Regions from separate parts of the Buttiauxella noackiae genome, predicted to be linked through region 1. Evidence: predicted binding sites of a transcription regulator. Region 1 holds the regulator's gene; the other holds the start of a gene.
The links. Region 1 encodes Fur, which represses iron uptake genes when iron is present. Its sites were predicted from a motif close to ATAATAATGAGAACNACTATCAA; they were not measured.

Region 1 (5,739 bases):
GCGTGCGAAAATTGACATGGCATCACCGTTCATCGTAATGCGTGATCCGGTTATTTATCGTATTAAATTTGCCGAGCACCACCAGACCGGCAACAAGTGGTGCATCTACCCGATGTACGACTTCACCCACTGCATTTCCGATGCGTTAGAAGGCATTACGCACTCTCTGTGTACGCTGGAGTTCCAGGACAACCGTCGTCTGTACGATTGGGTGTTGGATAACATCACTATTCCTGCGCATCCGCGTCAGTACGAGTTTTCTCGCCTGAATCTTGAATACTCCATCATGTCTAAGCGCAAGCTGAACCTGCTGGTGACAGAGAAGGTTGTAGAAGGTTGGGATGACCCACGTATGCCGACTATTTCTGGTCTGCGTCGCCGTGGTTATACGGCCGCTTCAATTCGTGAGTTCTGTAAGCGTATTGGTGTGACTAAGCAAGACAATACCGTTGAAATGGCGTCTCTGGAATCTTGTATCCGTGATGACCTGAACGAGAACGCACCGCGCGCGATGGCTGTTCTCGATCCGGTGAAAGTGATCATCGAAAACTTCCCGCAAGGTGAAGTTGAAATGGTGACTATGCCTAATCATCCGAATAAGCCTGAAATGGGCAGCCGCCAGGTACCGTTTAGCCGTGAGATCTACATCGATCGTGCTGACTTCCGTGAAGAAGCCAACAAACAGTACAAGCGTCTGGTGCTGGGCAAAGAAGTGCGCCTGCGCAATGCATATGTGATTAAAGCCGATCGCGTTGAGAAAGATGAAGCAGGGAACATCACCGTGCTGCACTGCTCCTACGATCCGGACACATTAAGCAAAGACCCGGCTGATGGCCGCAAAGTGAAAGGCGTTATCCACTGGGTAAGCGCAGAGCATGCACTGCCGGTTGAAATTCGCCTTTACGACCGTCTGTTCAGCGTTGCCAACCCGGGCGCTGCGGAAGACTTCCTGGCGACGATTAACCCGGAATCTCTGGTGATCAAGCAAGGTTTCGTTGAGCCAAGTCTGCAAAATGCCGAAAAAGGCAAAGCGTACCAGTTCGAGCGCGAAGGTTATTTCTGCCTGGATAGCCGTTATGCAACTGCTGACAAACTGGTATTTAACCGTACCGTTGGCTTGCGTGATACCTGGGCGAAAATGGGCGAGTAGTTCCTTTTCCCTAAGTCAATATCTGACAAAAACGCCGCAAATTGCGGCGTTTTTTTTCGCTTTATAATCATTTGCTTAAAAATATCTTCACATTCGCGTTGCGAATTAATGTTATTTACACTTCTTACTGTCTACTTTTTATGGTCAACCTCGGAACATTAAAAACTCTTCTTTTTATAATGTGAGCGCTCTCATATAGAGCTTTGTATTTTATAAAACTTAATTATCAAGATAAAATCCTAGTGTCGTTGTTTGTTACAAATACTCATAAATTATGTGCTCTCTGTCATAATATCGGAATGAACTCTTACAAAGTCATTGATAATTCGCGTCGCGAAAAATAGTCTTAAGGGCAGCAGTAATGCGGGCAAATATTCATAACCGCTTTAGCCGTTAGGCATTTTTACTTTTTTTCGCCATAAGGCGTCTTTTAACGTCCGGCGATTATTGATACGTCAAAGAGGAATAATATATGCGTACGTTTAGTGGCAAACGTAGTGCACTGGCGCTTGCAATTGCAGGTGTCACGGCTCTTTCAGGACTGGTAGTCATCCCTCAGGCAAGTGCCGCAGGTTTTATTGATGACTCGACTCTGACCGGTGGTGTTTATTACTGGCAACGTGAGCGTGACCGTAAAGATGTTACGACTGACAAATATGAAACTAACCTTGCGCACTCTACCTGGAACGCCAACCTGGACTTCCAGTCTGGTTTCGCCGCTGACATGTTCGGTCTCGATATCGCGGCCTTTACTGCTATCGAAATGGCAGAAAACGGCGACAGCGGTCACCCGAACGAAATCGCATTTTCCTCTGTAAACAAAGCTTACGACGAAGATTATTCAGGTGATAAAAGCGGTATTAGCCTCTATAAAGCAGCAGCTAAATTTAAATACGGTCCAGTTTGGGCGCGTGGCGGTTACATTCAGCCAACCGGGCAAACCTTGCTCGCACCGCACTGGAGCTTCATGCCTGGTACTTATCAGGGTGCTGAAGCCGGTGCAAACTTTGACTACGGCGATTCTGGTGCGTTGAGCTTCTCCTACATGTGGACCAACGAGTACAAAGCTCCATGGCACCTGGAAATGGACAAGTTCTATCAGAACGACAAAAACACCAAAGTTGAATATTTACACTCTCTTGGCGCGAAGTATGACTTCAAAAATGATTTCATTCTCGAAGCGGCATTTGGGCAGGCTGAAGGCTACGTTGATCAGTACTTCACCAAAGCAAGCTACAAATTTGATATCGCCGGCAGCCCGTTAACAACCAGCTACCAGTTCTACGGCACGCGTGACAAAGTTTCTGATGGCAGCGTTAACGATCTGTACGACGGCACAGCATGGTTACAAGCTCTGACTCTCGGATACCGCGTGGGCCAGGTTGATTTGCGTCTTGAAGGAACTATTGTTAAAGCCGATGGCCAACAAGGTTACTTCCTGCAGCGTATGACCCCAACTTATGCATCTTCAAACGGTCGTCTTGATGTGTGGTGGGATAACCGCTCTGACTTCAACGCCAACGGTGAAAAAGCAGTATTTGCTGGCGCGATGTATGACCTGAGCAACTGGAATCTGGCAGGTTGGGCAGTGGGTGCTTCTTATGTGTACGCATGGGATGCAAAACCAAGCTCTAAACCAACCACTGACGGTTACTACGATGCTGATAATCGCCTGAAAGAATCTGCCTACAGCCTTGATGCATTGTATACCGTTCAGGATGGCCGTGCGAAAGGTACTCTGTTCAAACTGCACTTCACTCAGTATGACAACCATTCAGACATCCCAAGCTGGGGCGGTGGTTACGGCAACATCTTCCAGGATGAGCGCGACGTGAAATTCATCGTCATCGCACCGTTCACCATCTTCTGATTCGAATCCGGGCGTGAAAACGCCCGGTTTTTTTAAGGATATCAAGCATGAAAAAAATCATTCTGACTGTGGTGATGGCGTTAGGTTTGAGTGCATGTGCACAGCAACAACCTAAAACTGCTCCGGAAGATTCAAAGCTGAAACAAGCATATAGTGCCTGCATTAACACTGCAGAAGGTAACCCTGATAAAATCCAGGCCTGCCAAAGCGTGCTGAATGTACTGGGTCAGGAAAAAGAGCATCAAGAGTTTGCGAAGAAAGAAACCGTTCGCACACTGGATTACCAGAACTGCATTCAGGCAACACAAACGGGTAATGACCAGGCTGTTAAAGCTAAATGCGATAAAATCTGGCAGGAAATCCGCGCAAACAACAAATAGTTACCGTATTTGAGCAATAAAAAAACCGGTGAATTGTCTCACCGGTTTTTTTATAGGTGACATCCGGGTCAGGGATGTCAGGCTATGCAGATTACTTTTCGCTGATTTCGTGCGCGTTTTCGTCGGTACGGCAATCACCTTCAGCGCAATGACCGTACAGGTACAGGCTGTGGTTAGTCAGACGAATACCATGACGTGATGCGATTTCGCGCTGGCGGGCTTCGATTGAATCATCACTGAATTCAATAACTTTGCCGCAGTCCAGGCAAATCAGGTGGTCATGGTGATGCTGTTGCGTCAGTTCGAATACGGATTTGCCGCCTTCGAAGTTATGACGAGTCACAATGCCTGCATCATCAAACTGGTTTAATACACGATAAACTGTGGCGAGACCAATCTCTTCGCCCATATCAATCAGACGTTTATATAAGTCTTCCGCACTGACGTGATGGTTCACCGGCCCCTGCAACACTTCAAGGATTTTTAATCGCGGAAGCGTGACTTTCAGGCCGGCCTTCTTTAATGCGGTATTATTGTCAGTCATGCGGAAATTGTCCTGTTGCTTAACGATTCGCTCGGACTCAGGGTGAGCGTTAAGATGAATGCGTCTCATTATAGAACTGCCACTTCTAAATGGGAACCGCAAGTATTATGCATAATCAAGCTAAGAAATGGCGGTTGAGTCGCGATTTGATTGCCTTGTTAGCTATTTTGTCAGGAGTTCATTGTACAGGGACAAACTGGAAAGTTAAAAATTTGTAGCAATTATTTTAATCGGAAATAACTATCAATGCGGCGCAACCTAATAGTTGTGCCGCATCTGGAATCAGGCGTTGATGATATCAGCCAGGTTTAGTTCTTCAGAAACTTGTTTAACCCACTTCTGAACACGTTCAGCAGTAAGTTCAGGTTGACGGTCTTCGTCAATTGCCAGCCCAACAAAGTGGTCGTCGTCTGCAAGACCTTTAGACGCTTCGAAATGATAACCCGCCGTTGGCCAGTGACCGACGATAGCTGCACCACGCGGCTCAATGATGTCACGGATAGTACCTAATGCGTCACAGAAGTATTCTGCATAGTCTTCCTGGTCACCACAGCCGAACAGGGCAACCAGTTTGCCATTGAAATCAACTTCTTCCAGAGTTGGGAAGAAATCATCCCAGTCGCACTGCGCTTCGCCGTAGTACCACGTTGGAATGCCGAGAAGCAGAATGTCGAAGCCTTCCAGGTCTTCTTTGCTGCTCTTAGCAATGTCATGCACCTCAGCAACATCCTTACCGAGCTGTTTTTGAATCATTTTCGCGATATTTTCGGTGTTACCGGTGTCGCTGCCGAAAAAAATGCCTACGATTGCCATGAGTAAAATAACCTCTTGATACTTAATGGTATGGTGGCTGCTATTTAGCCACAGATAGGGCAATCATAGCAGAACACATCACAGTGCGGAAACTGCTATGACCCCGTAGTGCACAGTCTGCAAAATCTAACAGGGAAGCAGCATTAAAACTAACTGAGATGTTGCTTCAGTTGTTCGAGCAGCATCTCTTCAATCAATTCACTACGACTGATATTGCGCGCTTCAGCCAACTGATTGAGAGCATCTACCGCATCGTTATTGAGCTTTAGCTCCACTCGCTTCAGGCCGCGTACTTTATCGCGCTTGAGTTGGTTGCGTTTATTGATACGCAATTGCTCATCACGCGTTAGCGGATTGGTTTTTGGTCGCCCCGGGCGACGCTCGTCCGCGAACAGATCTAATGTAGTACGGTCCGTTTGTTCTTTTGCCATGATTAGACTACTGACAGGGAATTCAGGTGGCACGGAGCGGGGTGCTCTGGCGCATTTTAGCGCGCAATCATACATCAGCATGGCTTGCGCGCCAACGCGTTAGCCACATCTTGCGGCCAGTCGGTTTGTTTTTAATCAGTTTGTCGTTGTTGTGTCGATAAAACGATGGATTGCGCGCAAAACAGCATCAGGTTTTTCTGCGTGAACCCAGTGTCCGGCACCGGCAACCACATGAGCACGTGCCTGAGGAAACTGGGAAAGCAGTTGGCTACGATGTGATTCATCAACATAAGGAGATGCGCCGCCGCGAATAAATAGCGCCGGTTCGTTCCATGCGGGAATGTTTTCCCAGCCGACAATATGCTCATATTGCTCCCACAGCACCGGCACATTGAATTTCCATTCGCCATCGGCAAAGGATTTCAGTAAGAACTGAATGACACCTTCTTCATCAAGATGCTCGCGCATCACGGTCGCGGCCTGCTGGCGAGTTTTAACATCAGATGCGCTAACCGCATTAATCGCTGCGAAAATCTCATCATGGCGACGAA
Region 2 (5,739 bases), 1.3 Mb from region 1:
GCCGAGACGGCAAAACTTGAGACGCCCGTGGCGCAAAAAGTCCAACCGGTGGCAACTCAAACTGTTGTACCCGCCACTGACGGTATGCTGGCACGCGTATATGTCCGCATGAATGAGGGTGAAGAGTTGGATGTGAATGGCAAAACAGAAAAAATCACGCCTGGGGCCAATGGGTATGGTTTCTTGCAACTGCCTGCCGGGAAATATCAGATCACGTTGCGTGGCAATAATAAGACGCGGAACATGACGTTGTCTGTGGAACAAGCCGGAACGTGGTTAATTAATCCGCAAGGGTAAGCGCCAGTGCCGCAGGTAAATTATCTGCTTTCCTTTAATATGCGACATGGCACCTGGTACTGCCCGCAAATTCGTCTAAGGTTTTCATAGGGTTGATCGCTAAAACTTCACGCGATCATGAAAAGGAGAACAATAGATGATAAATCCTGCTTTGCGCCGTCCTCGTAGTTTATTGCTTGCGATTCAAATAGCTATCGGTTGTGCGTTCGTCGCTTTTACCTTGCCCGCTTCGGCGGCTGACGAACAACAACCGCAGCCCCAGCCACCAGATGTGCTCCTTGGCCCGCTATTTACTGATGTCCAGACTGCAAAATTATTCCCTGACCAAAAGACCTTTGCAGATGCGGTTCCTAATAACGATCCGTTAATGATCCTTGCGGACTACCGCATGCAGCGCAATCAATCTGGCTTCGATTTACGTCATTTTGTGAATGTGAACTTCACCCTGCCGCGCGAGGGTGAAAAATATGTTCCACCTGAAGGACAGACGCTGCGTGAACATATCGATAGCCTGTGGCCGGTGCTAACGCGCACCACAGACAGCGTTGATAAATGGGACTCGTTGCTACCGTTACCTAAGCCGTATGTCGTACCCGGCGGGCGTTTTCGCGAAGTCTATTATTGGGACAGTTATTTCACCATGCTGGGGCTTGCAGAAAGCGGCCACTGGGACAAAGTGCAGGATATGGTGGATAACTTTGCCCACGAAATTGATGCCTGGGGGCATATTCCCAATGGCAACCGGAGTTATTATCTGAGCCGTTCGCAACCACCGTTCTTTGCTTTTATGGTTGAACTGCTGGCCAGCCATAACGGTGATGAAACCTACACCACTTACCTGCCGCAATTGAAAAAAGAGTACGCCTACTGGATGCAGGGTAGCGATGCATTGCAACCGGGTTCTGAAAACCTGCGCGTAGTGAAACTTAAAGATGGCTCAGTCCTGAACCGCTATTGGGATGACAGAGATACGCCGCGTACTGAATCTTATCTGGATGATGTGACTACCGCGAAAAACAACCCGAATCGGCCCGCGACAGAAATCTATCGTGATTTGCGTGCCGCTGCCGCCTCGGGCTGGGATTTCAGCTCTCGTTGGATGGATAACCCGGAACAACTTGGTTCGATTCGCACAACTTCAATCGTACCGGTCGATTTAAACGCCCTGTTATTCCAGATGGAAAAAACGCTGGCGCACGCCAGCACTGTTGCGAAAGACACCAGTGCTGCAACGCAATACCAGCAACTGGCAGATGCTCGCCAGAAAGCTCTGGAAGCGCATTTATGGAATAGCAAACAGGGCTGGTATGCCGATTACGATCTCAAAACTAACGCTGTTCGCTCTCAGTTGACCGCCGCCGCACTGTTCCCGCTTTATGTGCACGTGGCCTCGAAAGAGCGTGCGGACAAAATGGCAACCATCACTCGCGCGCAACTGCTTAAAGCCGGTGGGCTTGCGACAACCAATCTGAAAACGGGTCAGCAGTGGGATGCACCCAATGGCTGGGCTCCGTTGCAATGGGTGGCTACCGAAGGATTGCAGAATTACGGGCATAAAGATTTAGCCATGGAAGTCACCTGGCGCTTCATGACTAATGTGCAGCATACCTACAACCGCGAGCAGAAACTGGTAGAAAAGTATGATGTATCCAGCACGGGTACAGGCGGTGGTGGCGGTGAATATCCTCTCCAGGATGGTTTTGGCTGGACCAACGGCGTGACGCTGAAAATGCTCGATTTGTTATGCGGTAAAGAGAAGCCCTGCGATTCCACACCGGATAAATTGCCTTCTGCGACACCGGGGCCTGTCACTGAAACAACGAAGATTGAAGCCGCATCAGCCCAATAATATAGTTTCAACCTGACCCTCTCCTTTTCTCAAGGAGAAGGAGAAAAAACTCTCCCACAACCGACCTTGTCAGCCCCCCTCTCCAGGGAGGGGGTCTGGTAAAGTCGGCACTCTTCTGTAAAACACCTGTCTTTTCATGGGTTTTAATTCTCTACCTGCCAATATTTGCACTTGCTTACATAAACAATAACAATAATAATTCGCATTCCTATTCGTTATAAGATCGCCTGAATTTATATCAAACCCTCCGGCACAGATCGGCTCTTCAGGTGATAACAAAAAGACCTTCTCGGGAAAATAATTAAATGAAACTGGCATTTACCGTAAAGCGTTCCGCTTTACTCTGCGCGCTTGCTCTTGCTGCTCCAACCTACGCGATGGCGGAAGATACCGTCATTGTCACCGACACACTTACAGAAACCTCCACCAGCCCAACCCAGGGTTACAGCGCGACGGTCAGTCGTGGCGCCACCAAAACGGATGAGCCGTTAATCACTACCGGTCAGTCGGTGTCTGTCGTGACTCGTCAACAAATTGATGATCAGGGTGCATTATCGGTAAACAGCGCGCTTAACTACACACCTGGCGCTTTCACCGGTTTTGCTGGCGGTGCGACGCGTTATGACACAGTTGCACTGCGCGGTTTTCACGGCGGTGATGTGAATAACACCTTCCTTGACGGCCTGCGCCTGATGAGTGACGGCGGCAGTTACAACGTTGTGCAGGTTGACCCATGGTTCCTTGAGCGTATTGACGTTATCAAAGGGCCATCTTCCGCACTTTACGGGCAAACCATTCCTGGCGGACTGGTAATGGAAACTTCAAAACGCCCGCAGTTCATTGAGGAAGGCCACGTCCGTGCTATGTATGGTAACAACAATACCAACGGCACCGCATTCGACTATACCAATGCGATCAATGATGAATGGGCCTGGCGCCTCATCGGTATGACAAAAAATACCGATACCCAGTATGAGAAAACGCGTGAAGAACGCTATGCCATCTCCCCCTCAGTGTTGTGGCAACCGAGCGAAAATACCTCGTTGTTGCTGCGCGCTTATCTGGAAAAAGATCCATCGGGCGGCTTCCACGGTTCTGTTCCGTCTGACGGCAGTCTCTATTCTTCTACCGGACGCAAACTCGATACCGGTTTCTCTGATGTCGAACCGGGTAATGACGAATTCAAACGCCACCAGCAAATTTACAGTTACGAGTTCGCTCATAGCTTTAATGACGTGTGGGCCTTCCGCTCCAACGCCAGTTACACTCACTCAAATGTGGGCCTGAAGCAGGCTTACCAAATTGGCTGGGCAGATGCAGCGCACGATGAACTGATGCGTTATTACAGCGGTGAAACCTCATCGCTCGACGCTTACGCCATCGATAACCAACTGGAAGCGGATTTCGCAACCGGCGAACTGGACCACAAAGTGGTGCTCGGCGGTGAATTCCATAAATACACCAACAACCTCTCTGATGATTCCGCTTACACCACTAACCTGAATCCATGGACGGGCGAATCTGGCGGCCCTGGCGGTTTCTACTATTACGATCCACGCGACCCGACTTACTCCACTATTAATCAGGGTCTGTTGACCAAAGCAGGTAAGCGTCAGTACGAACAGACTGGCATCTATTTACAAGATGATATGAAGTGGAATCAGTGGCATATGACACTGTCTGGTCGTTACGACCATATGGTGACCAAAAGCCATATCGTGGCTGAAGCCATTGACAGTGACGTGACAGATAACCGCACCGATGATCATTTCAGCGGACGTGCCTCCCTGCTGTATGCGTTTAACAATGGGGTTTCTCCTTACGTCAGTTACAGCCAGGCAATTACACCGCAGGTTCTGCCTGATGCTGATGGCAAATTGCTCAAGCCGACCACTGCCGAGCAGTACGAAGCGGGTGTGAAATATCAGCCGGTTGGCACAGTAGATATGTATACCGTCGCGCTATACGACCTGACGCAGAAAGATGTCGGTAACCGTGTGGTTCAGGGCAGTTACTTTGAGCCAGCAGGTAAGGTTCACTCGCAGGGCGTTGAGCTGGAAGCGCGTTCACAGTGGAATCAGCGTTTCTCAACCATTGCTGGGTACACTTACAACAAAGTGCGCTTTAAGGATGCAATCGACGGTAACGACGGCAATACGCCGTATGTGACACCTGACCAAATGGCAAGCCTGTGGGGAATGTTCAAAGCCGACTTAGGTATCAGTCTGGGTGCGGGCGTACGCTATATTGGCAAGCAATGGGCGGATAACGAAAATACTCTGCGCGTGCCTTCTGTCACGCTGCTGGATGCGATGGTGCGTGCCGATATGGGTGCGTGGACGCCATCTTTAAAAGGTGCTTTCGTGCAGGTTAACGCCACCAACCTGACAGGCCGTGACTACGTTGCTGGCTGTTACGGTACGGGTTATTGCTACTGGGGTGCAGAGCGTTCTGTGATTGCCACCGTAGGTTACGATTTCTAAACCATTTTGAGTCACTCAAGCCGGTTAGTGCAGACTAACCGGCTTTTTTATGGGTTAAATTCATTCACCACGCTAATAGGGGTCCGCTTGGAAAACAGAAATCATCCCACGTTAAGACAGTTTTTTTGTACAACATGATGTCAACTGTGCGTATGGGTGATACTTTCCGGATCCCAGATGAAGATTATTACGCCAGACGTAATCTCCGCTCAGATTAATATGTTCCCAGCCTAGGGTCCCTGATTTCACCCAATCGATGCATAAAGACCGCTCGATGCGACCAATCTCTCTCAGTGCTTTGGCAAGTCCATTCTGTATTGGATAACTGGCTAATTTTTTCATCATCAGCAAGGCAGTGAATGTCTCCTGTTTAATCAAAGCCGCCATTTCATCCCAGTATGTCTCAATTTTATCACCCTTAATTAACGAGTACTAAAGTACGCCTTTATTTTCATTTAAATTAATCGTTCGTTTAGCTGTATTACACGAAAAATATGAGTTATTCGCAAATGAAGAGCCACATAAAAACATTGCGATCTATGTCATGAATTTATAATGACGCATCATAATTTTCCTCCATTTTAGATCATATCCTTTCTGTCCTGGCCCATTGTATATTTTTGCAAATGAAAATCAGTCTTTACTGCGGATGGGCTAAGTAGAACACTATCAGCCCCGATGAAGCTAACGATGCTTTTAGCTAATTTATTTCAGATTTACTAAGCACCAGAACGAAATCCTCAGAGCTGGTATGGCCAACTGCTGAGACGATAACTTTATGCTAAATAGACCGCCGCGAGATTTGAATTCTGCAGCGGTCTTTTTAACTCACAGGTATTCGTACAGTAAAAGCTTGTTACGACATACTAAGACTACGAGTCTGTGGATACGGTTATGGAAGCATTGCATCAAAATAATTCTTTTCTTCTTGATAATTTCTAACAAGACAATTATTCACTTCGGCCATTTCTGCATTAGTCCCTTTAGAATCGATGGTTTCCAGTTGGCATTTTTTATCAATCATCTGATCCCATGAATCTTTCAGGGACAAAATCAACGACGTATGCTCTGGGTTGTTACCAATTTGTTTATCAATAGATTTATTCAATT

Region 2: a site for Fur is predicted at 2,336-2,358, ahead of IX31_RS01025 (TonB-dependent siderophore receptor). Genes of this name have one in related genera too.

What each region holds. Positions count from the first base shown of each region.
Region 1 covers NZ_JPRU01000001.1:1,562,155-1,567,893, reverse strand. Annotated here, with positions in the region: gene glnS (glutamine--tRNA ligase) at 1-1,150, shown strand, start outside; gene chiP (chitoporin ChiP) at 1,623-3,020, shown strand; gene chiQ (ChiQ/YbfN family lipoprotein) at 3,068-3,400, shown strand; gene fur (ferric iron uptake transcriptional regulator) at 3,492-3,944, opposite strand; gene fldA (flavodoxin FldA) at 4,227-4,757, opposite strand; gene ybfE (LexA regulated protein) at 4,907-5,188, opposite strand; gene ybfF (esterase) at 5,324-5,739, opposite strand, start outside.
Region 2 covers NZ_JPRU01000001.1:236,536-242,274, reverse strand. Annotated here, with positions in the region: gene IX31_RS01035 (serine/threonine protein kinase) at 1-297, shown strand, start outside; gene IX31_RS01030 (alpha,alpha-trehalase) at 434-2,146, shown strand; gene IX31_RS01025 (TonB-dependent siderophore receptor) at 2,452-4,629, shown strand; partial or broken gene IX31_RS01020 (Tn3 family transposase) at 4,741-5,037, opposite strand; gene IX31_RS01015 (hypothetical protein) at 5,522-5,739, opposite strand, start outside.